DNA from 2 places in the Paraburkholderia aromaticivorans genome. Region 2 is predicted to be linked to the other one. Evidence: riboswitches for the same ligand, from Rfam matches in the RefSeq annotation. Region 2 holds a riboswitch; the other holds the start of a gene.
What was found. Region 2 has a riboswitch for glycine ahead of gcvT (glycine cleavage system aminomethyltransferase GcvT). Riboswitches for the same ligand answer to the same signal wherever they lie in the genome.
Positions count from the first base shown of each region.

Region 1: another riboswitch for glycine. It lies ahead of CJU94_RS22450 (D-amino acid dehydrogenase); the one in region 2 lies ahead of gcvT (glycine cleavage system aminomethyltransferase GcvT).

Region 1 covers NZ_CP022990.1:599,521-606,778, reverse strand. The annotation lists gene CJU94_RS42280 (hypothetical protein) at 90-215, opposite strand; gene CJU94_RS22465 (phosphoketolase family protein) at 649-3,042, shown strand; gene CJU94_RS22460 (acetate/propionate family kinase) at 3,056-4,216, shown strand; gene CJU94_RS22455 (BON domain-containing protein) at 4,219-4,479, opposite strand; gene CJU94_RS22450 (D-amino acid dehydrogenase) at 4,662-5,873, opposite strand; glycine riboswitch at 6,057-6,150, opposite strand; gene CJU94_RS22445 (LysE family translocator) at 6,379-7,011, shown strand; gene CJU94_RS22440 (MFS transporter) at 7,027-7,258, opposite strand, start outside.
Region 2 covers NZ_CP022989.1:1,292,536-1,299,793, reverse strand. The annotation lists tRNA gene CJU94_RS05825 (tRNA-Arg) at 1-50, opposite strand, end outside; gene CJU94_RS05820 (c-type cytochrome) at 326-1,222, shown strand; gene CJU94_RS05815 (UvrD-helicase domain-containing protein) at 1,391-3,481, opposite strand; gene CJU94_RS05810 (oxidoreductase) at 3,807-4,856, shown strand; gene CJU94_RS05805 (hypothetical protein) at 5,053-5,403, shown strand; glycine riboswitch at 5,546-5,646, shown strand; glycine riboswitch at 5,681-5,832, shown strand; gene gcvT (glycine cleavage system aminomethyltransferase GcvT) at 5,913-7,031, shown strand; gene gcvH (glycine cleavage system protein GcvH) at 7,097-7,258, shown strand, end outside.

The DNA of each region.
Region 1 (7,258 bases), on a different replicon from region 2:
TCTCGCAAACGCGGGACGACACATGCAAAGGCGCCGGCAAGATCGTTCAGGATACACATTTTGCGCCGGCCACGCCCGCGCGGGGCTGCTCAGCCGTGGCCGAACAGCTTGACCAGCAAGCCGAACACGCCGATCAGGACAGCGACACCCGCGAACAGCAGCACGAATGTGATAACGAGGATCAATGGTGCTTTGAAGCGGCTGGGTGTCGGCATGATCGAGTGGTCGGTTAAGGAAGGCGAGCGAAGCGGAATGCGTCAGATGTGGTCCGCGCTCCGCCGTAGTGCACGCGGCATGACGAGCTTAAACGCATTCACTTAATGTGCGCTTAAGTCTAGCGTATGCGGCGCGAGGCCGAGTGCCCGGAATCCAGGCCGACATGTGTTGGCTCAAGCGATGGACGAATGCGTAGAACCATGCGGCGCGCTTCCTGTCACACTGCGTGACGTGCGCCGGGTATCGGCGCAAAGCGCTGCATGAAAAGTCGCATCGGAGCTGCTGTAAAGGGCCCTGACCGCTACGCCTGCGTTATGTCATGCGCATGACGAGACGGCCGGCAGTGCCGATTTTTGCGCGCCGGCTCTATCGCGAACCACATCGCCGCCGCACCCGCTAACCCGCCTGACAGTCCTTTCAAGGAGTGACGCCGTGGCTGAAGCAACCTCCCGTCCTACGCCGCCGCAAACCCTCGACGCCGATACGTTGCGCAACATGGATCGCTACTGGCACGCCTGCAACTACCTTTCGGCCGGCATGATCTATCTGCGCGACAATCCGCTGCTGCGCGAACCGCTCAAACCCGAACACATCAAGAACCGTCTGCTGGGGCATTGGGGCTCCGACCCGGGGCAGAGTTTTCTGCTCGTGCATCTGAACCGGCTGATCAACAAGCTCGATCTGAATGTGATCTACGTGGCCGGTCCCGGTCATGGCGCGCCGGCCACGCTGGCGCATTGCTATCTGGAAGGTCATTACTCGGAAATCTACCCCGACCGCAGCGAAGACGCCGCCGGCATGCAGCGCTTTTTCCGGCAGTTCTCGTTTCCCGGCGGCATCGGCTCGCATTGCACGCCCGAGACGCCCGGCTCGATTCACGAAGGCGGGGAACTCGGCTATAGCCTCTCGCACGGCTACGGCGCCGCGTTCGACAACCCCGAGCTGATCGTCGCGGTCATGATCGGCGACGGCGAAGCGGAAACCGGTCCGCTCGCCACCTCGTGGCACTCGAACAAATTCCTCAATCCGATCCGTGACGGCGCGGTGTTGCCGGTGCTGCATCTGAACGGCTACAAGATCGCCAATCCGACCATTCTCGCGCGCATTCCCCGCGAGGAGCTCGAAGCCTTGCTGACCGGCTACGGCCACAAGCCGTATTTCGTCGAAGGCGACGATCCCGACGTCATGCATCAGCAGATGGCGGCGACACTGGAGCAGTGCATCGGCGAAATCCGCGCGATCCAGCAGCATGCGCGCGCGAGCAACGACGCGACGCGGCCGCGCTGGCCGATGATCGTGCTGCGTTCGCCGAAAGGCTGGACCGGCCCGAAGGAAGTCGACGGCCACAAGGTGGAAGGCTCGTGGCGCGCGCATCAGGTGCCGGTGCTCGATCCGGTCACGAACAGCAAGAGCCTGAAGCTGGTGGAAAGCTGGCTGCGCAGCTACGCGCCCGAGTCGCTGTTCGACGAAGCAGGGCGCCTCGTGCCGGAGCTGCGCGAACTCGCGCCGAAGGGCGCGCGCCGCATCAGCGCCAATCCGCATGCGAACGGCGGCTTGCTGTGCAAGACGCTCGACATGCCGCCGTTTGGCGATTACGCGGTCGCGGTGAAAAAACCGGCCGGCGCTTATACGTCGCCGACCGAGGTGCTCGGCAAATTCCTGTGCGACGTAATGCGCAGGAACATGACGAACTTTCGCGTGTTCGGCCCCGACGAAACCGCCAGCAACAAGCTGACCGCGATCTATGAAGCGTCCGAAAAGACCTGGCTCGCGCAAACCCAGCCGGGCGACGCGGACGGCGGCGAACTCGCGGTGGACGGCCGCGTGATGGAAATGCTCAGCGAACATACGCTCGAAGGCTGGTTCGAAGGTTACGTGCTGACCGGCCGGCACGGTTTGTTCGCCACGTACGAAGCATTCGTCCACGTGATCGATTCCATGTTCAACCAGCACGCCAAGTGGCTGGAGAAGGCGAAACGCGATCTCGGCTGGCGGCAGCCGGTGCCGTCGATCAACTTGCTGATCACCTCGCTCGTGTGGCGCCAGGATCACAACGGCTTTACGCACCAGGACCCCGGCTTTCTGGATGTCGTCACCAATAAAAGCCCGGACGTGGTGCGTATTTATCTGCCGCCGGACGCGAACTGCCTGCTGAGCGTCGCCGATCATTGTTTGCGCTCGCGCGACTACGTCAATGTGATCGTCGCCGACAAGCAGCCGCATTTGCAGTATCTCGACATGGACGCGGCGGTCACGCATTGCACCAAGGGCATCGGCATCTGGGACTGGGCGTCGACGGATCAGGGCGTCGAGCCCGATGTGGTGATGGCCTGCGCAGGCGACATCGCGACCATGGAGGCGCTCGCCGCCGTGCAGATTCTGAAGGAGCGTTTCCCCGACCTGAAGATCCGCTTTGTCAACGTGGTCGACCTGTTCCGGTTGATGCCGGAGCACGCGCATCCGCACGGCCTGTCCGACCGCGACTTCGACTCGTTGTTTACCGCGGCCAAGCCGGTGATTTTCAATTTCCACTCGTATGCTTCGCTGGTTCACAAGCTGACCTACAACCGCACGAACCACGACAACCTGCATGTGCACGGCTATCACGAGAAGGGCAACATCAACACGCCGCTCGAACTGGCGATCATCAACCAGGTCGACCGCTTCTCGCTGGCCATCGACGTGATCGATCGCGTGCCGAAGCTGCGGGGTGTCGGCGACCACGCGAAGGAATGGTTGCGTGGGCAGATCATCGAGCACCTGGCGTATGCGCATGCCGAGGGTATCGACCGGGAAGAGATCCGCAACTGGACGTGGAAAGGTTGAGCGAGACATGATCATGCGCGCTCCAGACGATGCTGACGATCCAACCATTCTGGTGTTGAACAGCGGTTCGTCGTCGCTGAAATTCGGGCTGTTCAGGCTCGCGGGCGGTGACGAAACGCTCTTGCTGGAAGGCAGCGCGGAAGGCATTGGCCGCGGCGACGGCAGTTTGCGGATCAAGGCGCCCGATGGCCGCTTGCTGCTGCAGCGGGAGCATGAACTGGAATCGCAGACCGATGCGCTGCAAAAGCTCGCGCAGGTCCTCGCGCAACAGCATCATGCGCGGCCTTCGGCGGTGGGGCATCGGGTGGTGCATGGCGGGCCGCACCTGCGCACGCATCAGCGGATTACCGCCGACCTGCGCCGTCAGTTGCACGACGCCGTGCACTTTGCGCCGTTGCATATTCCGCCGGCGCTTGCGTTGATCGACGAGGCCGAAACCATTTTCGCCGATGCACCGCACTTCGCCTGCTTCGACACGGCGTTTCACGCCACGCTGCCGCCGCGCGCGGCGCAACTCGCGTTGCCGCGCCGTTATGCGCAGGCCGGTGTAATGCGCTACGGTTTTCACGGGCTATCGTACGAATCGCTGGTGACGCGGCTCGGCGCCGACTTGCCGGCGCGCGCCGTGTTCGCGCACCTCGGCAACGGTTCGAGCGTGTGCGCGTTGCGCGACGGCCAGTCGGTCGATACCTCGATGGGCCTGACGCCGACCGGCGGCGTGCCGATGGGCACGCGCAGCGGCGATCTCGACCCGGGCGTGCTGCTCTATCTGATGCGCGTGGAGAAACTCGATGCCGGCGCGTTGGAGACGTTGCTGAATCGCGAGAGCGGACTTGCCGGCTACGCGGCTGGCGAGAGCGATATGCAGGCGCTGGAAAGACGCGCTGCGGCGGGCGATCCGAACGCGTCGCTCGCGCTCGATGCGTTCGCGACCGCCGTGCGCAAGACGATCGGCGGCTATGCGGCGTTGCTGGGCGGAATCGATTTGCTGGTGTTCACCGGCGGGATTGGCGAGCACAGCCAGGAGATCCGCAGGCGCGTATGCGACGGGCTCGCTTTCATGGGGCTGACGGAAAACGATCCGGCGGGCAAGGTGAGGGCGATTCACACCGAAGAGGAAAAGCAGATCGCGCGGCATTGCCGCGCGCTGTTGCGGCAATCCGATGCGGGCTGACTTCACTCGGGCTTGATGACGGTGTGATCCGAAATGCCTGTTACGCCGAACAGGCGCGTGACGTCTTCGAGTGCCGCGGTGCGTTGCTCATCGCACTGCAACTCGCCGCGCAGCGTGATGCGGCCGCGCGAGACGTGAACCTTCACGGCGTGTTCAGGCACTGCGGCGTCCCAGGCGAGACGCCGCGTCGCCTCCACGGCGATCTGCGCATCGCTCAGGCGGGTGTTGTCTGCCTCGAGTCTGGCGGCGCGGGCGTGCGGCATGGGTTCTCCACCGAAGTAACACGGATGGAAGAACACTAGCAGAAGTGGAGAATCTGGCATGGTTTGGCGGCGGCGGTGTCGAGCCACCGCCGCCGCCCGAACGCCCGCAGCACGGGGATTTCAAATTTGGCGGCGGCTCGTGATGCCGAGCCGCCGCCGTCGGCGAAACCCCGAGGGCACGCCTACTGAATCGCGCCCGCCAGCGCCTGCGCCGTCGCGGCCGACAACGTCCAGCCCAAATGCCCGTGGCCGGTGTTGTAGAACACGCCGCGCCGTTTTCCGCGTCCCACCTTGGGCAACATGCTCGGCAACATCGGCCGCAAGCCAGCCCAGGGAATCACGCGCGAGGTCGACACCTCGGGGAAATGACGCCGTGTCCAGTCCACCAGCGGCGCGATCCGGTCCGAGCGGATATCCCGGTTAAAACCGTTGATCTCCGCCGTGCCGGCCACGCGAAAACGATCCGCGCCCAGCCGGCTCGTGACGATCTTCGCGCTATCGTCGAGCAGGCTCACCCAGGGTGCGCGCTGCTGGCTGATGTCGTCGTCGAGACAGACCGTGATCGAATAGCCTTTCACCGGGTAGATGTTCACGTGGTCGCCCAACATGGCCGCAAAATCGCGGCTCTTCACGCCGGCGCACACGACGATCCGCTCGAACGCGAAACGCTGCGATTCGCCCTCGAGATTGACCAGCAGCGAAAAACGGCCCTCGGCGGGCTGTTCGATCGACGTGATCTCGGCATCGTAATGAAATTCGACGCCGTGCCGCATGCACGCCAGGGCGAGCCCGCGCGTGAACTTATGAATATCGCCGGTCGAATCGGACGGCGTGAAAAAACCGCCGTAAAAGTCGCCCTGCAACGTGGGCTCGATGCCATGCAGCTCGCTCGCCGTCACCGCGCTGCGGTCAAGGCCGCCTTCGCGCAACAGTTCGTTCACCTTGCCCGCGGCGTCGAATTCCTTGCGGGTCTTGTAGATGTGCAGAATGCCGCGCCGTTCGAGATCGAAGTCGATGCCCTCGGTCTCGGCAATCGAAAACAGATGCTCGCGCGCCGCGATCGCGAGCCGCACGGTTTCGACCGTGTTGGCCCGATAGTGCGGAATCTGCCGCAGGAATTCGCCCATCCACGAGTACTTGTGCCAGGTGGGCGCGGGATTGAGCAGCAGCGGGGCGTCGCGCGTGAGCATCCAGCGCAGGCCCTTCATGACGGTGGCCGCACTGTTCCAGACTTCGGCATTGCTGGCGGACAATTGGCCGCCGTTGGCGAACGAGGTCTCCATGGCCGCATAGCGATGGCGTTCGAACACAGTGACGTGGTGGCCGCGCCGGGCGAGGGCGTGAGCGGTCGTGACGCCGGTAATGCCGGCGCCGATAATGGCGATTCGTGACATGTCATGGTCCAGAGTAGTTGAGCATCACCGGTGTCGATTTCGTGTCGAAACCGGCGTCGATGCCCCATCTGTCCATGTACCTGAGAGTTTCTTCCCCACCGCGGCCGGCCCGATATGAGCCGTGTGCGGGGAATCCCCTTCGGTGGGCGCACACGGTATGCCGATGCGCCGCTCTCCAGATGTTCCTGCTGCGCGGTCCTTTTGCCTGAGAGTTTCCGGGGCGGTTGCTCCGTCGGCGTCGTCACGAACCGCTGACGATCTCTCCCGCGCTGCATTGCAGAACGGCTCGACAATACCGTCCAAAATTAATCGCCGCAAGTGTTTCCTGCGGTGCGCCGCGCAAGAAACGCCCATCGGCGGCCCGACACGAGCAGAGCGCCGCGTCCGAAGATGAATGCCGCTCATACGCCCATGCGAATTATTCAAGCCGCCCGCGAGGCTGAAATCGCCGCCATCGGCTATATTTGGCGGCACCATCCGCCTTCCATTCGCAGAGGAGAATGCCGTGCCCGCCTTCACAACGCTGCTTGCCTTCGGTCTGGTCTCGCTCGGCATGGTGCTCACGCCCGGGCCGAACATGATCTATCTGATTTCGCGCTCGCTTTGCCAGGGGCGCCGCGCGGGTCTCATTTCGCTCGGCGGCGTTGCGCTCGGCTTTGTGTTCTACATGTTCTGCGCCGCCTTCGGCATTACCGCGCTGCTGTTGACCGTGCCCTACGCGTACGACGCATTGCGCTTCGGCGGCGCGCTCTATCTGCTGTACCTGGCGTGGCAGGCCGTCAAACCGGGCGGACGCTCGCCGTTCCAGGTGCGCGACCTGCCGCACGACAGCCGCCGCAAGCTCTTCACCATGGGCCTCGTCACCAACCTCGCGAATCCGAAGATCGCGGTGATGTACCTGTCGCTGCTGCCGCAGTTCATTTCGCCGGGGCACGGCAGCGTGCTCGCGCAGTCGATCGCGCTCGGCTGTGTGCAGATCGTCATCAGCGTGACCGTGAATGCGCTGATCGCGAGCATGGCGGGCTCGATTGCCGTGTTTCTCGCCGGGCGGCCGGTGTGGCTGCAGGTGCAGCGCTGGTTGATGGGCACCGTGCTCGCCGGACTCGCGGTGCGCATTGCGCTCGATCCGCGCCGCTGAGTTTTTGGCGGCGCGTTACCCGCCGCGCGCCGAAGCCGAACCCCTGAACACCCAGCCGTTGAACAGCGCCCCGCACAGCATCAACGCGCTGGTGATGAGAAACACCGACTGCATGCCGAAATGCGCGCCGACAAAGCCGCCCGCGAGCGGCCCGGTGACCTGTCCCGCGTAGTTCGCCGAAGTCGCGTAGCCGAGAATGTGGCCGGCGGAGCGGTCGGGCACGTTATGGCGGATCACGCTCGTCATG
Region 2 (7,258 bases):
GCAACCCCTGCCTTCGGAGGGCAGTACTCTATCCATTGAGCTACGGGCGCTTCAACACGAAAGCGCGGCAACCAGGATGGATGCGACGCCAAAGCGAGACCGAAAGGATACCCGGTTTCGGCCATACCGTCCACCGGACGGCCTGAATGACGGCACCGGGCGCCTTCCGGCCGGTCCGTGCGATGCGGGTAAACGCCTGCTGAACACCCCGCCGCGCCCCTCGCCGCCGTCGAAATCTTGCGTCTATAATCGTCCGTGGCTGATTTAAGAACAAGAAGTTGCCGTCACGCTGTACCGCTCACATACCCACGGAGACGAGACAAGCATGAGCGAAGCACCACACGGAGCCCCGATCAAAACCCCAGCACAGCTCATCGCCGCGGTCATCGCCGGGTTTGCTGTCCCGATTGTCATCATCGTTCTGCTGGCGGTCTACGTCGATAACTCGACGCGCACCGGCGCCGGCACAGACTCTCTCTCCGAAGCCGAGGTCACCGCCCGCATCAAGCCGTTCGCCCAGGTCGACATTCGCGACGCCAATGCGCCGCGCGTCTACAAGTCCGGCGAAGAAGTCTACAAGGCCGTGTGCTCCGCGTGCCACGCATCGGGTGCGGCAGGCGCGCCGAAATTCACCAATACCGCCGACTGGGCGCCACGCATCGCGCAGGGCTTCGACACGCTGCTGCACACCGCGCTCGCGGGCAAGGGCGCCATGCCGCCGCGCGGCGGCACCAGCCCGGACGACTACAGTGACTTCGAAATCGCCCGCGCGGTCACCTACATGGCGAACAATTCCGGCGCGAGCTTCCCTGAACCGGCGCAGCCTGCGGCGGGCGCCGGGGCGGCATCCGATGCGGCCGCAGCCGCACCGGTCGGCGCTTCTGACGCGGGTGCGGCCCAGGCGGCCGCGGCCATGGCCGCGATGGCCAGCGTGCCGCAAGCGGCGGCGCCGGCAGCCGGCGGCACGCAAAGCGCGGATGCTTCGCAAGCCGGCAAGGCGCTTTACCAGCAAGTCTGCCAGGCCTGTCACGCGGCCGGCGTGCTGAACGCACCGAAGTTCGGCGACAAGGACGCCTGGGCGCCACGTCTGAAAGAGCCGATGGACACGGTGTATAACTACGCGCTGCACGGCAAGGGCGCGATGCCCCCAAAGGGCGGCTCGAATGCCTCCGACGCGGACGTGAAAGCCGCCGTCGACTACATGGTCAGCGCGGTGAAGTAAGAGCCACTGCCACGTCAGCGACGTCGCAAAAAAATCCCTGCCCACGGCAACGCGGCGCAGGGATTTTTCGTATCGGCCGCAGTGAACGCGGTAGCCGGATCGCCGACTTTGCCGCTCACGCCGCCGAACACGCGTGCTTCGCCAGATCCCAGCGTTCACAGCACTCGCTCAAGGCTTCTGCAACAGCGCCTTCAAACTCGCAAGCCGGTCTTTCGGCGACATCGGCGCTTCTTCGGGCGTCGGCGGCGGGGCGTCGTCGAGCAGCATTTCGGGAATGAAGCGCGACGGCTCGCACACCACCGTTTCGCGCGCGCGCTTGCGCTTCTTGCACCAGTTCAGATGCAAGCTGCGCTGCGCGCGCGTGATCGCGACATACATCAGCCGGCGCTCTTCTTCGATGCGCGCGTCGTCGATCGGCTCGTCGTCGGGACCGCCGCGATGCGGCATGATGCCTTCTTCGACACCCACCAGAAACACGTGCGGATACTCGAGCCCCTTCGACGCATGCACCGTCGAGAGCCGCACGGCGTCGGGGTCTTCCTCGCGGCCTTCGAGCATCGACATCAGCGCGACGGTCTGGATCAGACCGAGCAGATTCTTGCCGGTGTCGCCGAGACCGTCGGCGGTGTCGTAGCCGGTTGCTTCGTCGGCCGCGGCGCCCGCAGGCTCAGCCTTGGTGCCTTTGCGCTTCAGCCATTCCATGAACTCCAGCACGTTCTGCCACTTGGACTGCGCCTGACGTTCGTCGAACGCGTCGTACAGATACGCTTCGTAGTGAATCGCGTCCATCAATTCGTCGAGCAGCGGGCCGGCCGCGTCCTTCTCGGCGCGATCGGTGAGGCGCTGCATGAAGTCGCAGAACACGCGCATGGGTTCGATCTGCCGCGGCGACAGACGCGCCTCGATGCCGCCCATGTACACCGCTTCGAACAGCGACACCTTGGCCTGACCCGCGAACGAGCCAAGCGCCTCGAGCGTCGTATTGCCGACGCCGCGGCGCGGCGTGGTGATCGCGCGGATGAACGCGGGGTCGTCGTTCGCGTTGGCGATCAGACGCAGATAGGCGCAGATGTCCTTGATCTCGGCTTTGTCGAAGAACGACTGGCCGCCGGACAACACGTACGGAATCCGCTCACGCCGCAGCACCTGTTCGAAGATGCGCGCCTGGAAGTTGCCGCGATACAGGATCGCGTAGTCGCGGAAATTCGCGCGCCGCTCGAACTTGTGCGCCGACAGACGGAACACCACGGATTCGGCCTCGTGCTCTTCGTCGTTGCATGGCGTGACGGTGATCGTGTCGCCCATGCCGTGCTCGGACCACAGCTTCTTTTCGAACAGCTTCGGATTGTTCGCGATCACGTTGTTCGCGGCGGTCAGAATGCGCACCGTCGAGCGGTAGTTCTGCTCCAGCTTGATCAGATGCAGCTTCGGGAAATCCTTGCTGAGCTGCCCGAGGTTCTCAAGCGTCGCGCCGCGCCAGCCGTAGATGGCCTGATCGTCGTCGCCGACCGCGGTGAACGCCGCGCGCTTGCCGGCCAGCAGTTTCACCAGTTCGTACTGGCAGGCATTGGTGTCCTGATACTCGTCGATCAGCAGATAGCGCAGCTTGTTCTGCCAGCGGTCGCGCACCTGCTCGTTCTTCTCGAAGAGTTCGGCGGGCAGACGGATCAGATCGTCGAAATCCACCGCCTGGTATGCGTGCAGCGTGGCCACGTAATTGCGGTAGACGATCGCGGCCTGATGCTCGTCCTCGTTCGCCGCAATCGCAATCGCCTGCTCGGGCATGATCATGCCGTTCTTCCACAGCGAGATGATCGACTGGATCTTGCGGATGAAACCCTTGTCCGTCGAGCCGACCTGCTCCTGGATCATGCCGAAGCAGTCGTCCGAATCCATGATCGAGAACTGCGGCTTCAGGCCGACGTGTTCCGCCTCCTGCCGCAGAATCTGCACGCCGAGCGAGTGGAAGGTGCACACCGTCAACTGGTTGACGGGCACTTTGCGGCCTTCCTTGCCGGGCGTGGTGAGCGTCTTGCCTTCCAGCAGCTTGCCCACGCGCTCGCGCATTTCCAGCGCGGCCTTGTTCGTGAACGTGACGGCGGCGATGTGGCGCGGCTCGAAGCCCTTGGCCTCGATCAGATGCGCGATTTTCTGCGTGATCACGCGCGTCTTGCCGCTGCCTGCGCCGGCGAGCACGAGACACGGACCGTCGAGATAACGGACCGCTTCATTTTGAGCGGGGTTCAGGCCTGCGGACATCGTCTGTGGATGGGTGATGCGGTTAAAGCGGCGGTTGAGGGCGGGGCGGCGCGAAACGCCGGCCGAAGGCCCGTGGGCATGCCGCGCGGAGCCGGCTGCCGGAACAGGCACCCCGTGCGGCACGGAGGGCGTTCCGGCCCGCTTTGCAATCGCGCGAGAGGAGCGATGTTAACACGGATGCACGCCACCGTTGCCCACGTCCCATGATGCTCACCCGGACCCCGACGACGCTGCCGGTCCACCTCACGGGCATGCCACAATTGCAGTGTTGCGCGCCGCCGCCACGGTGGCAAAGCGGCGCGCCGTTTTTTGCAGGAAGACAAGCATGTCCGCATCGCTGAAGATTGGATTGATGGGTTACGGTTTCGCCGGCGCGACCTTTCACGCGCCGGTAATCGCGCACTGCGGCCGCGCGAGCGTCGCGGCCATCGCCACGAGCCAGCCCGGGCGCGCGCTCGCCGACTATCCGCATACCAAGGTGGTGGCCGACCTCGACGCATTGCTGGCGCTCGAAGAAATCGACTGCATCGTGATCGCCACGCCGAATGACACGCACTTCGAACTGGCGCGCCGCACGCTGGAAGCGGGCAAGCACGTGGTGGTCGACAAACCGGTCACGCTGAATGCCGCCGACGCGCGCACGCTCGCCAACATCGCGCTCGCCCGCGGCAAGCTCTTCATGCCGTTTCACAACCGTCGCTGGGACGGCGATTTTCTGACCGTGCGCGATCTGCTCGCGAGCGGCGAATTGGGACGGATCACGCAATACGAATCACATTTCGACCGTTTCCGGCCGGAGGTGCGGCAGCGCTGGCGCGAGGAAGCGTCGCGCGGCGGCGGCTTGCTGCTGGACCTCGGGCCGCATCTGGCCGACCAGGCGTTGGCGCTGTTCGGCGCGCCGCAGAGCGTGCTGGCCACGGTGCGCACACATCGCGACGAGGCCAGCGCGCCGGACTACGTGCATATCCAGCTCGGCTACGGCGAGTTCGAAGTGGTGTTGCACGCCAGCGCGCTGACCGCCCTGGTCGCGCCGCGGTTCACGATTCACGGCACGCGCGGCAGCTACATGAAATACGGACTCGACACGCAGGAAGATCAGTTGAAGGCCGGCCTGCGACCGGGCGACGAAGGCTTCGGCGCAGGCAATGCGGCGGGTGTGCTGCGCGTGCTGGAAGGCAATCAGGAAGTGGAGCGCGAGTTGCCGACGCGTAACGGAGATTACGTGGGCTTCTATATCGCCGTGGCCGACGCCATCCAGAACGGCGTGAAGTTCCCGGTCAGCGCGCAGGATGCCGTCGACGTAATGACAATTATCGAGCTCGCCGCCCGCAGTTCGGAAGAAGGCGTCCGGCTGCCGTTTGAACGGGTTCGCTAACCCGTTTGCCTGCGCGCCGGTACGGCTTGTGTACCTAAAACCGCACTCGCCGCCCGCGCCGCGCAGGCCGCAATCTAACAAGCCCGAAAGGAACATAACGTTACAAATAAGGCCGCGCTCCCGGTCAGCGTGGTCCGGCAGTCAGCCGTTGCTTTCCGAGTAGCTACACAAAACGACAACGACTTCCGGAGAGTTCATGCCCCGTTCCATCCGCGCGCTTGCCGCGTGCGCCCTGCTCAGTTCCGTCGCCGCCTGCGTGGTGGCGCCTCAACCCGCGCCGGCACCTCGTCCCAGCCCGCAACAGATCGCGGATCAGCGCCTGCGCCAGGTCGACGGCCGCATCGATAATCTCGGCCGCCGTATCGATAACCGCGTGAATCAGGGTTATTACCCGCCCCCGCAAGGCGGCGCGCTGCATCATCGCCTCGACGTGATCCGTCAGGAAGCGCACGACATGGCCGCGCAACACGGCGGCGGCCTGTCCAGCGAAGAACAGCGCGTGCTGAATCAGGAACTGGACAATGCGGCACACGCCATCGGCGAATAATCGCCGCGCGTTCGGGCTACGGAGCACCAAGAGAGCTGGCATCATAACCCGCGCTTTTTTGACGAACGCCAAAGCGCCGCGTCAGGTGCCATGCCGCTCGCGGGCCTTTATTTGACAAGCCCCCGGCCCTCGCGTACATTCGCCGCACGCGTCGGGAGAGCGTGCTGGCCGCAGAAAACCGCAGGCCGCGCCGCCGAAGGGGCACACCCGCAAACTCTCAGGCAAAAGGACCGACCGCGTCGAAAAACCCGCGTTGAGGCAACATCAAGGCACCGGTTTTTCGCACTCTGGAGAGCGGCAGTAGCCGTCTGCATCGTTCAATCGAGCGGATTGGCAGGCTGCCCACCGAAGGGGCGCGCGTTTCACCGTGACGGATTCACGTTCTCACGGCGACGCAATCTCTCAGGTATCGAGGACAGAGGGGCCATGCAACGCATCGCTCGCAGCCGTCAGGCCGCGAGGCGTAGCGCCGCATGGCCTTTTTTGTTTCGCGAGATGCCCGAGGCCCCATGACCGAACTCAAACACACCCCGCTCAACGCCACCCACCGTGCGCTCAATGCCCGCATGGTCGATTTCGGCGGCTGGGACATGCCCGTCAACTACGGCTCGCAGATCGACGAACATCGCGCCGTGCGCACCGACGCCGGCATGTTCGACGTCTCGCACATGTGCGTGGTCGATTTCACCGGCGAGCGCGTGCGCGCCTTCTTCGAATATGCGCTGGCCAATAACGTCGCCAAGCTGCAAACGCCCGGCCGCGCACTGTACTCCTGCCTGCTGAACCCGAACGGCGGCGTGATCGACGACCTGATCGTCTATTATTTCGGCGAAGATCACTTCCGGGTGGTCGTCAACGCCGGCACCGCCGACAAGGACATCGCCTGGTTCGGCCAGCTCAACGCCGAAGGCGGCTTCGGCCTGACCATCACGCCGCGCCGCGACTACGCGATCGTCGCCGTGCAAGGCCCGAACGCTCGCGAAAAAGTCTGGCAAACCGTGCCGGCTACGCGCGCCGCCACCGAGGCGTTGAAGCCGTTCAACGCCGCCCGTATCGCAGACACGCCGTTCGGTGAATTGACCGTTGCCCGCACCGGCTACACCGGCGAAGACGGCTTTGAAATCATCGTGCCGGCAGATCACGTGGAAGCGCTGTGGAACGCGCTGCTCGCGCAAGGCGTGCGCCCGGCCGGCCTCGGCGCGCGCGACACGCTGCGCCTCGAAGCCGGCATGAACCTGTACGGCCAGGACATGGACGACAACGTCTCGCCGCTCGACGCCGGCCTCGCCTGGACGGTCGACCTCACCTCGCCGCGCGACTTCGTCGGCAAGAGCAAGCTGGAGGCGGGCGGTTCGCAAGCCGCGTTTGTCGGCCTGATCCTGCTGAAGGAAAACGGCAAGGCGGCAGGCGTGCTGCGTGCTCATCAGAAAGTCGTCACACCGCAAGGCGAAGGCGAAATCACCAGCGGCACTTTTTCCCCGACCATGCAGGAATCGATCGCCTTTGCGCGCGTGCCGAAAGGCGTGCAGCCGGGCGACACCGTTCACGTTCAGATTCGTGACAAAAACGTTCCCGCAAGCGTGGTAAAACTGCCGTTCGTGCGCAATGGCAAGGTACTCGCGGTTTAAGCACACCGGCGCGTGCGTAGTCCACTTTTAAGTTATCCCCGAATCACACCGCATAGGAGCATCCGATGAGCATCCCGGCCGATCTGAAATACACCGAATCGCACGAATGGGTCCGTACCGAAGCGGACGGCACGCTGACGGTCGGCATCACCGACCACGCGCAGGAAGCGCTCGGCGATATCGTCTTCTTCGAAGTCCAGGAACTGGGCAAGACCGTGAGCGCGGGC